2 regions of the Janthinobacterium sp. 67 genome follow, and region 2 is predicted to be linked to the other one. Evidence: predicted binding sites of a transcription regulator. Region 2 holds the regulator's gene; the other holds the start of a gene.
What was found. Region 2 encodes sigma-54, which starts transcription at its own class of promoters, with help from an activator protein. Its sites were predicted from a motif close to TGGCANGNAANCTGCTTT; they were not measured.
Positions count from the first base shown of each region.

Region 1 (5,339 bases), 2.7 Mb from region 2:
GGGTGGGCGTTGTCCCAGGCCTGGCGCAAGTGCGTCAGGTAGCGCGTGGCGGCCGTGATGGGCGAGATGCGCGCCACTTCGGCCGGCGCGTCGTTCGGCAGGATGGCCGCGCGGCGGTCCACGCCTGGGTGGCACAGCCAGCTTTTTGCGCTCGACACCAGACGGATAGGCGTGGTGGCGCCGCGGCTGCGGGCCATTTCGCCGACGACGAACGGCGCTTCCGCTTCCTCGGTAACCCAGGGCAGGGCCAGGTCGCCGGCCGCCACTTCATCGGCGTGCGGCAGGTAGACGAACGATGGCAGCAGCGACAGTTCTTCGACGGTGCCCGGCGCCGACAGCTGCGGCACTTTCAGCACGCCGTGGCTGGACTTTTCGCCGTCGCTCTCGACCAGGTTCACATACGACAGGGCGCTGTGGGTGGTGCCCAGGTCGATGCCGATGGCGTAGCGCGGGGTGTTCGGGGTGGCGTTCCTTGTGTCGTTCACAGTTCCACCTCGGCCGGTGCCAGGATGGCGGCGTCGTGCTGCGCGCTCAGTTTCGGCAGGCGCACGCTGGACGCACGCCAGCCGCGATGGCTCAAGGTACCCGTGAATGGCGCCGAGCCGACCACGTTGCCCGTCAGGCGTACCTGGGCAGAATCAAAACCTTCCTGCAGGACAATGCGGCTGCCCTCCGCTTCCTGGCGCACGGCGTCGATGGTGAAGTATTCGCGCATGACCTTGGCGCAGCCTTCATGCACGACGCGGGCGGCCGCGCCGATGTCGGCGTCCGCATGGCTGCCCAGATTTTCCTGGGTGAAGTCGATCAGGCGCGCTTCGCGTTGCAGCAGGGCCAGCAACTGCAAGGCCGCATCGGGCGTGGCTTCTTTCAAGATGACGGGGGCGGCGGCCGGTGTCGGCACGGGGGCTGGCGCCGGGGCCGCTGGCGCGACGGGAGCAGCCTCGGGCAGGGACAGCTTTTCCACGCGGGCTGCATAGGCGGCGTCCGACAGGGTGCTGAAGAAGGCGCCGAAGGCCAGCGGGACACGGCGCCAGAACGATGGGTGGGACGATGAAGTGCTCATAGGGAACTCGTTTCTCTGATCTGTAGGGTGGCGTCGGCGGCGCGCCCGGTGGCGGGGCCGCTTCGCAGGGTAGTGCCTGTGCCGGGCCTGTACGGCCGGCTGCGTTTGCCCGCATGATACCAGCTACCGGGCCGGCGCCAAAGTCGCCGCCGCCCGCGCAGCCAGTCCGGCGCGTGGATTTTCTTTGTTCCTGCGCAAAGAAACGGTGAATGTTGCGCCGCTTCGACTAAAATCGCGCATTATCTTTTCGCCTTGCCTTTATGCCATGTCTACCGACTTTTCCCCCTATCTAGGCAGCAGCCTGTATATCGACAGCGACCATCCGGCCGTGCGCGCCAAGGCGGCCGAACTGGCGGCCGGTACCGTGGGCGACGCCGCCATCGCGGCCCGCTGCTTTGCCTTCGTGCGCGACGAGGTGGCCCACAGCTGGGATTACAAGCGCAATCCCGTCACTTGCCGCGCTTCCGACGTCTTGCAGCATGGCACGGGATACTGTTATGCGAAGAGCCATCTGCTGGCCGCGCTGCTGCGCGCCAACGGCATTCCCGCCGGCCTGTGCTACCAGCGCCTGGCTGTCGGCGAAGTGGGGCCGCCATTTTGCCTGCATGGTTTGAATGCCGTGTATCTGCAGGAGTTTGGCTGGTACCGCATCGATGCGCGCGGCAACAAGCCCGGCGTCGATGCCGCCTTCACGCCGCCACGCGAGCAGCTGGCCTTTCCCGTGCTGGCGCCCGAGGAACGCGACTTGCCGGAAATCTGGGCGGAACCGCTGCCGCAGGTGGTGGCGTCGCTGACGCAATACGCCACCGTGCAGGACGTGGCGGCGCACTTGCCCGATATCACATTGCTGCCGCTGCAAAAATAATCCAGGAAAAAAATCATGAAAAAAGTGTATGTGGGTCTGATCGGCCTAATGCTGCTGGCCGGTTGCGGCGGCAAGGGCGAGAGCGGCGGGCAATCGAGCGCCGCGCGTCTCGATGGCAAGGAAAAGGGCAGCGAGTTTCTGGCCTATGAACATAATGTCGGCGTCGATACGCGCGAGGCGCAAGTGCGGCCCCTGTATGAAAAAGTGGTCGCCGCCTGCAAGGCCGATACGGAAAACGGCTGTCTGCTGCTCGATTCCAGCCTCGACAGCGGCCGCTACGTGCACGCGCGCATCAGCATGCGCGCCAAGCCGGCCGGCATCAAAAAGCTCGTCGCGCTGGTCGCGGCCGAAGGCGACGTCACCAGCCAGGGCACCAAGGTGGAAGACCTGGGCCGGCCCGTGCTTGACAGCAAGAAACGCCTGGAGATGCTCAGACAATACCAGGCCCAGCTGCAAGACCTGGAAAAACGCTCGGGCACGAATGTCGATGCCCTGATCAAGGTGACCAAGGAACTGGCCACCGTGCAAGTCGAGCTGGAGCAGGCGACGGCGGCCGACGCGCTGTTGATGCAGCGCATCGACACGGACTTGCTGAACGTGGCCATCAGCGCCGAAGGCAAACAATCGTTCTGGACGCCCGTCAAGCGCTCGCTGGGCAATTTCACGGACAACCTGTCGGAAGGCGTGGCCAACGCCATCACGGCCATGGCCTACATCCTGCCGTGGCTGATCGCTTTCGTGCTGCTGTTCCCGCTGGGACGCAAGGGCTGGCGCCGTTTGCGCGGCATCAAGCGCTAGGCGCGCACCGCAGATGTGAACAGGGCCTGCGCGCGGCAGGCCCTGGAGCGGCGTTACATGCTTGCCGCAGCTTGATCAAGCGTGATGGTTCGAAGTGTTGGCAGACACGACTTCGGCCGCTTTTTTCGGGCGTTTCTTGATATTGCTGCCCGTACTGCCTTCATCGTCGACCTTGACCTGGCTCGTGCTGATGCCACCCGCCGGGGCCGTAGGTGCGGCGCATGCGCTCAACAGCAACAGGGCGCACGCGCCCGCGATCATATTTTTCATGAGTGAACTACCTAAGTGAGTGAAGTAAAGGGAAAGAAGCAAGTACCGCGCTGATTTCATGTTTACTTACGCCGCCAGGCAATGCGACGCAAGAGAGTCATATCTTAGTGCGCTTATCAAGAAAGCTCAATTAGTTTTTAGATAATTCCGGATTCCCCAGGAAGTGGCGCTGCTGCACCAAAACGGTGGGCCGCGCGCCACCCTGTCTCCCAGTGCTCTCCACTGCAGGGCAATGTACCTGGCATGCATTCTGCTTTAACAACATCGTATGCCCAGCTCGACCCTCACGAACCCATCACAGGAGTCCCCATGTCACGACGCATCATCCTGAAAGCGGCCGCCGCCGGCGCACTGGCCCTGGCCACGTCCACCTATATGCAGGCAGCCCTGGCCGCCGATACGATCAAGGTGGGCATTTTGCACTCGCTGTCGGGCACCATGGCCATTTCCGAAACGTCGCTGAAAGACGTGGCCTTGATGACGATTGCCGAGATCAATGCCAAGGGCGGCGTGCTGGGCAAGAAGCTCGAGCCTGTCGTCGTCGACCCGGCGTCGAACTGGCCTTTGTTCGCGGAAAAAGCGCGCCAGCTGGTGGCGCAGGACAAGGTTGCCGTCGTGTTCGGCTGCTGGACATCCGTGTCGCGCAAATCCGTCTTGCCTGTGTTCAAGGAACTCAACAGCCTGCTGTTTTACCCGGTGCAATACGAAGGCGAGGAACTGGAAAAGAACGTGTTTTATACGGGCGCCGCGCCGAACCAGCAGGCCATTCCCGCCGTGGAATACCTGATGAGCAAGGATGGCGGCGGCGCCAAGCGCTTCGTGCTGCTGGGCACGGATTATGTGTATCCGCGCACCACCAACAAGATCCTGCGCGCCTTCCTGAAAAGCAAGGGCGTCAAGGATAGCGATATCAGCGAGGTCTACACGCCGTTCGGCCATGCCGACTATCAAACCATCGTCGCCAACATCAAGAAGTTTTCCACGGGCGGCAAGACGGCCGTCATTTCCACCATCAATGGCGACTCGAACGTGCCGTTCTACAAGGAACTGGGCAATGCGGGCTTGAAAGCCACGGATGTGCCTGTCGTCGCGTTTTCCGTGGGAGAGGAAGAGTTGCGCGGCATCGATACCAAGCCGCTGCTCGGCCACCTGGCGGCGTGGAATTACTTTGAATCCGTCAAGAACCCCGTGAATGCCGCGTTCATCAAGCAGTGGAAGGCCTATGCCGTGGCGCAAAAACTGCCGAACGCGGGTTCGGTCGTGACGAACGACCCGATGGAAGCGACCTATGTCGGCATCCACATGTGGGCGCAAGCCGTGGAAAAGGCCAAGTCGACGGACACGGACAAGGTGATCGCCGCCATGGCCGGCCAGAGCGTCAAGGCGCCGTCCGGCTTCACCCTGACCATGGATGCGACGAATCACCACCTGCACAAGCCCGTGATGATCGGCGAGATCAAGGCTGATGGGCAATTCAATGTCGTGTGGAAAACCAAGGAACCGATACGCGCCCAGCCGTGGAGCCCGTTTATCAAGGGGAATGAGGGCAAGCAGAAGTTATAGGGCGCTATTACCCACCAGCAAATGCCGGGGTCGGACCCTGAGGGACTAGGCGTCCCCATCCGACCCCAGTCCTCGCCTTTGGGGTAAGCGAACTCGCCCCGTGCAGTTTTTCCATGGAACTTACAATGAGGTTCATCCCCAAACTGCTGGTCCTCGCCTGCCTGCTGTTCTCCCCATTGGCGCAGGCAGCCATTTCCCCCGACCTGCTCAAACCCCTATCCGGCGACGACCCCGATACCAGGGTCGCCGCCGTCGCGCAGATCGCCGCCCTGGCCACGCCCGAGGCGGCCAGGGTACTGCAAGCCTTGCAGGACGATCAGCTATATGCCGCACCCGACGGCAAGGTCTACATCGTCGACGGCGAGCAGGCGTATGACCCGTCGACCAGCAAGAGCGTGCCGCTGCCCGAGGGCATCGACGGCATCATGGTCAACAACCGCTTGCGCTCGGCCGTGGCGGGCGCTTTGTCTGGGCTGAAACTGCTGGCGCCCGAGCGGGCCACGCGGCTGGCCGCTGCGCAGGCGCTGCAGCAATCCGTCGATCCGGCGCAGTTGCCCCTGATCCACAAGGCGCTGGCGCAAGAGAGCGATGCCGAGATCCACCAGATATTGCAAGTGCTGATCGCCAGCGCCAACCTGCACGCGCCAGACGCCGCCACGCGCAAGCAGGCCGTGCAAGATCTGGCGGGCAGCAGCGATGCCCGACTGCTGCCCGTGCTGCAAGCCATGCTGGAGAAAGGCGGTGAACCGGACGAAGAAGTGCAGCTGGCCGCCATCGACA
Region 1 covers NZ_PGES01000001.1:1,933,160-1,938,498, reverse strand. Annotated here, with positions in the region: gene CLU90_RS08670 (Hsp70 family protein) at 1-485, opposite strand, end outside; gene CLU90_RS08665 (DUF2760 domain-containing protein) at 482-1,063, opposite strand; gene CLU90_RS08660 (transglutaminase-like domain-containing protein) at 1,329-1,928, shown strand; gene CLU90_RS08655 (DUF4349 domain-containing protein) at 1,944-2,726, shown strand; gene CLU90_RS08650 (hypothetical protein) at 2,802-2,996, opposite strand; gene urtA (urea ABC transporter substrate-binding protein) at 3,306-4,559, shown strand; gene urtB (urea ABC transporter permease subunit UrtB) at 4,685-5,339, shown strand, end outside.
Region 1: a site for sigma-54 is predicted at 3,236-3,253, ahead of urtA (urea ABC transporter substrate-binding protein). Genes of this name have one in related genera too.

Region 2 (5,339 bases):
AAACGCCCGCCTTGGCCTGGAACGGCGCCGCCAGGGCCTTGATCGCCACCGGCAAGGCCTCGCCCGGCGTCGATTCGAACAGGTCCAGCAGGGCCCCCACCTGCGCTTCGGGCAGGTAGACATCGGCCAGGCCCGTGTACAGGGCGTCGGCCGCGTTGATCGTCAAGCCCGTCAAGCCCAGGTACAGACCCAGCTGTCCAGCCAGGCGGGACAGGAAATAGCTGCCGCCCACGTCCGGAAACAGGCCGATATTGACTTCCGGCATGGCCATGCGCGTGCGGCCCGTGACGATGCGCAGGCAGTTGCCGGGGCTAGCTTGCGCCACGCCCATGCCCCCGCCCATCACCACGCCATCCATCACGGCAATATACGGTTTCGGATAGAAATGAATCAAATGATTCAAAGCGTATTCTTCCGTAAAGAAATCTTCCAGCAAGGCACTGCCGCCTTGCGGCGTGGCCAGGCCCGCATCGTAAAAGAAACGGATGTCGCCGCCGGCGCACAGGCCCTTCTCGCTGCTGGAGCGGATCACGACGGCGTCCACCTGGGGATCATCGCGCCAGACCAGCAGGGCCGCGCTCAGGGCGCGCACCATGTCCAGCGACAGGGAATTCAAGGCTTTCGGACGGTCGAGCACGATGTGGCCCGTGCGGTTGCGGATGGCAGTCTGGACGAAGTCGCTCATGGCAGGCAGGAAAGAAGTGAAAGTGCAAACATTCTAGCGCCTGCGCGGGGAACATTGCGTTCCGCTGGGCGCAAAAAAGGGCGCAATGTGCGCCCTTAGTTGATCACAACCGGTTGAAAGTCGCAGGCCGCTTAGGCGGGGGCGAATTCTTCTTCCGAGCTGTCTGGCAGATGCTTGATCGCCTCTTTACCGTGCCCTTGCACTTTGGTTTTGTATTTCATCACTTGCCTATCGAGCTTGTCGATCAGGGCATCGATTGCGGCGTACAAGTCTTGCGCCAGGCTTTCCACATAGACGGTCTTGCCACTCAGACGCAGGTTGACTTCGGCCTTTTGACGTTTTTCTTTCTCTTTGAGGTTATCCACGGTCAGAATCACGGCGATATCGATGACTTGATCGAAATGACGTTTCACGCGCTCCAGCTTCGTTTGTACGTATTCACGGATGGCTGGTGTCACTTCGAGATGATGTCCGCTGATGGTGAGATTCATACACACTCCTAAAGATGATCGGGTTCGTGCGGTCCATCGTATCCGGCCCGCAGAGGAACCGAAAAAAACTTACAAACACTTACGCAGGCTCACTGGCGGAATTTTTAATGCTTCCCGGTATTTGGCAACAGTACGTCGCGCAATCACCATGCCTTGTTCCCCCAGCATGTCCGCAATCTTACTGTCGGATAAAGGATTTTTAGGGTCTTCTGCTCCTGTCAGTTGCACGATCAATGCCCGTATCGCCGTCGATGACGCTTCGCCCCCCGCTTCGGTGGCGACGTGGCTACCAAAGAAATATTTCAACTCGAACATGCCGTGCGGGGTCAGCATGTACTTTTGAGTTGTTACCCGCGAGATAGTACTCTCGTGTAAACCCAGTGTATCAGCTATTTCACGGAGCACAAGGGGGCGCATGGCAACGGCCCCATGCGAGAAAAAGTTCTTTTGTCTTTCTACTATCGCCTGTGCCACGCGCAGGATGGTGTCGAAGCGCTGGCGCATATTCTTGATCAGCCACTTGGCTTCCTGCAACTGTGCGCCCATGGCACCTTCGCCCTTGCCCTGCTTGAGCAGGTTGGCGTACATGGCGTTCACGCGCAGGCGCGGCATGACGTCGTTGTTCAGGGTCACTTGCCAGCCATTGCGCGCGCGCTTGACGACGACGTCGGGCACCACGTAATCGGACACGTCAGAGGCGAACACGGCACCCGGATGCGGGTTGCATTGGCGAATCACCGTCTGCGCTTCGCGCAAGTCTTCATCGTCGCAATCGAGGGCTTTTTTCAGCTTGTTGAAATCACGCTGGGCAAACCAGGCCAGGTGCTTTTCCACGATGACGAGGGCCATGCGCCGCGTCACCATGGCAACCTGCGGCAAGCGCTTGATCTGCAGGGCCAGACATTCGGACGCATTGCGCGCGCCCACGCCGGGCGGATCGAAACTTTGCAGCAGCGCCAGGGCCGTGCGCATCTCGTCCGCGTCGATTTCCAGCTCTTCCGGCAGGCGCGCCAGGATGTCGTCGAGCGACTCTTCCAGGTAGCCATTGTCGTCGAGCGCGTCGATGATCAGCTCGACCAGCGCGCGGTCGCGCAATTCGAGCACCGTCACGCGCATCTGCTCCATCAGGTGTTCGCGCAGGGTGCAGTGATGGGCTTCCAGTTGCGGACGGGAATCTTCGTCGTCGGGCGCCTTGCCCCGGCTCGCCTCGCTCCAGTCGCTGTCGCCGCCATCCACGGCGGCCGGGCCCTCGCCCGCCTCGCCGTCAAAGGTTTCCGCTTCAGCCGGCGCCGCGGGCGCCTCCTGGCCTGGCGGCTGGGGCGGCGCTTCGGCCGGCGCGGCCGTCGAACTCAAGGCGCCATCGGACAGCAGGCGCAGCGAACGGTCGAGCGGATCGTCGAGCCGTTCGAGCAGGGGATTGTCCGTCAGCAGTTGCTCTAGTTCCTGGTGCAATTCCAGGGTAGACAATTGCAACAGGCGTATCGATTGCTGCAACTGCGGCGTCAGTGCCAGGTGCTGCGAGGTGCGCAGCTGCAATGATTGTTTCATTGGCTCACATACGGAAGTGTTCGCCCAGATAGACCCGGCGTACCGACTCGTTCGCGATGATGTCGTCGGGGCGTCCCGACGCCAGCACCGAGCCCTGGTTGATGATGTAGGCACGGTCGCAAATACCCAGCGTCTCGCGCACATTATGATCGGTGATGAGCACGCCGATATTGCGCTCCTTCAAGAAGCGCACGATGCGCTGGATCTCGATCACGGCGATCGGATCGACACCGGCGAACGGCTCGTCAAGCAGCACGAAACGGGGATCGGTGGCCAGCGCGCGGGCGATTTCCACGCGGCGGCGCTCGCCGCCCGACAGGGACAAGGCCTGGTTCTCGCGCAACTTTTCAATCTGCAAGTCGGCCAGCAATTTATCCAGACGTTCCTCGATCTCGGCCTTCTTCAGGGGGCGGCCTTCGACGGTCTGGATTTCCAGCACGGCGCGGATATTGTCTTCCACCGTCAGCTTGCGGAACACGGACGCTTCCTGCGGCAGATAGGACAGGCCCATCTGCGCGCGGCGATGGATCGGCAGGCTGGAAATGTCCACGCCGCTGATGTCGATGCTGCCGCCGTCCGACGGCACCAGGCCGACGATCATGTAGAACGAGGTAGTCTTGCCGGCGCCGTTCGGGCCCAGCAACCCCACCACTTCACCGCATTCGACTTGCAGCGAAACATCATGCACGACTTGCCGCTTGCCATAGGTTTTTTGCAGACCGCGAACGATCAGGGTGCTGCCGCAACGAGTATTGTCCATTATTTCGTTCCTGGCGCAGGCGTGGCCGGCGCTTTCTCCGCCGCCGGCGCCTTGGTCTTCGGCTGGATCACCATGCGCACGCTGCCGCCATCGGGCGTGCTGGTGCCGCTGTTGGTATTTTCCATCTGGAATACTTCCTTGCGGCTGTCATACGAGATGAACGCGCCGTTGGCCACGTCGGTCACTTTCGTGCCTTCCAGGCGCGTTACCTTGGCCTTGGAAAACAGTTTCACCACTTCCGTCTTGTTGTCGTATTCCACGCGCTCCGCTTCGCCTTCGATCCACAGGTCGCCCGCGCCATCGCGCTTCTGGCGGAAGGTGGCCAGCTTGCCGGGATCGGCCCAGAAGGTGATGAACTGGTAGCCTTGCGGGTCTTCCGTGATCAGGGCCCGGCCCGCCTTCATGGTCAGGGTGCCCTTGACCAGCACGACGTCGCCCGTCAGGGTGCGGATCTGCTTGACGTCATCGACGTGGCCGCTACGCGCCGTGATGACGGCTTCCTTCTCGGAATCGGCCTTCTCGGCATGCGCCGCGCCCATGATGCCCAGAGAAAATACGGTCAACAGCAAGATGTTCTTCATAGTATGGTTTCCTTGTTTCATTCTGTCATTTTGCCGCCGCGGCCGGGCGCGGTTTCGGCGGGAGGACCATGCGCAGCGCATTCTGCACTTCCACCTCGCCGGTGGCGTTATTGGCTTTCATGCCGATGCCATTGAGGCGCGAGGTGCCCGTCAGGATATCGACAGGCACGTCCGTTTCCATTCTTTCCTCGTCCGGAAACACCGTCAGCGCTTCCGTCTTGATCGTCAGGTTCTGCGCCTTCGGACTGGCCACGCGGTCGATCACGACATTGCGGTGCAGTTGCAGCCGGGTATTGTCCTGGTCGATGTGCGCCAGTTCCGCGTTCATGTTCAACGGCGGCATGCCCGGCGTGAGCTTGCGCACGAAGGGCTGGTCGATGTCGGACGAATCGTCGGCAGGATAATGCGTGAGCTTGGTGCCCGACACGATATAGCTGGGCTTACCCGTCAAGTCCATGCGCACCAGGCTGAAATTGGTGATGAAATAGTCGGGCTCATCCAAGTGCTTGCTGGGCATGGCATCCTGGCCATTCTTGTTCATCACTTCGAGCAGCCAAAAGCTGCCCAGCGCGACGACAACCGCGCCCAGCACGGTGAAAATGATGCGCCAGCGATGGGCGCCTCCTGGCTTACGCATAGGACTTTACTCTTTCAAATGTCACTGGCGAGGCGGCGCGCCTCACTCCAGGAACGGCGCCATGACGCGCGTATAGTTGTCCTGCGCGCGCAGCAGGAATTCGCAGATCTCGCGCACGGCGCCACGGCCGCCGCCGGCCTGCGTCACATGGTGCGCCAGGCCCTGCGCTTCCGGACGCCCGCCCGGCACGCTGACGGCAAAGCCCACGCGTTTCAGGATGGGCGCATCGATGACGTCGTCGCCGATATAGCCGCATTGCTCTTCCGTCAAGCCCGTAAGCGCCAGCAGTTCACGAAACGGCGTCAGCTTGTCGTGACCGCCCTGGTGCACGTGGGTAATGCCCAGGTCCTGCGCGCGGCGCGCCGTGATGGCCGAGCGGCGCGCGCTGATGATGGCCGTCTGCACGCCCGATTCCTGCAGCAGCTTGATGCCCAGGCCATCATACACATTAAACGTTTTCATCATCTCGCCATCGGGGCCGAAATGCAGGCTGCCGTCGGTGAGCACGCCATCGACGTCAAAGATCATCAGTTTGACCTTGGCCGCGCGTGCCAGGTTGTCCGCCACGCTGTCCATCAGATCACCTTCGCTTGCGTCAGGTCATGGATATGCAGCGCGCCCACCAGCTTGCCGTCGG
Region 2 covers NZ_PGES01000001.1:4,654,176-4,659,514, reverse strand. Annotated here, with positions in the region: gene CLU90_RS20900 (enoyl-CoA hydratase/isomerase family protein) at 1-685, opposite strand, end outside; gene hpf (ribosome hibernation-promoting factor, HPF/YfiA family) at 817-1,176, opposite strand; gene CLU90_RS20890 (RNA polymerase factor sigma-54) at 1,246-2,724, opposite strand; gene lptB (LPS export ABC transporter ATP-binding protein) at 2,729-3,484, opposite strand; gene lptA (lipopolysaccharide transport periplasmic protein LptA) at 3,484-4,065, opposite strand; gene lptC (LPS export ABC transporter periplasmic protein LptC) at 4,091-4,702, opposite strand; gene CLU90_RS20870 (KdsC family phosphatase) at 4,745-5,278, opposite strand; gene CLU90_RS20865 (KpsF/GutQ family sugar-phosphate isomerase) at 5,278-5,339, opposite strand, start outside.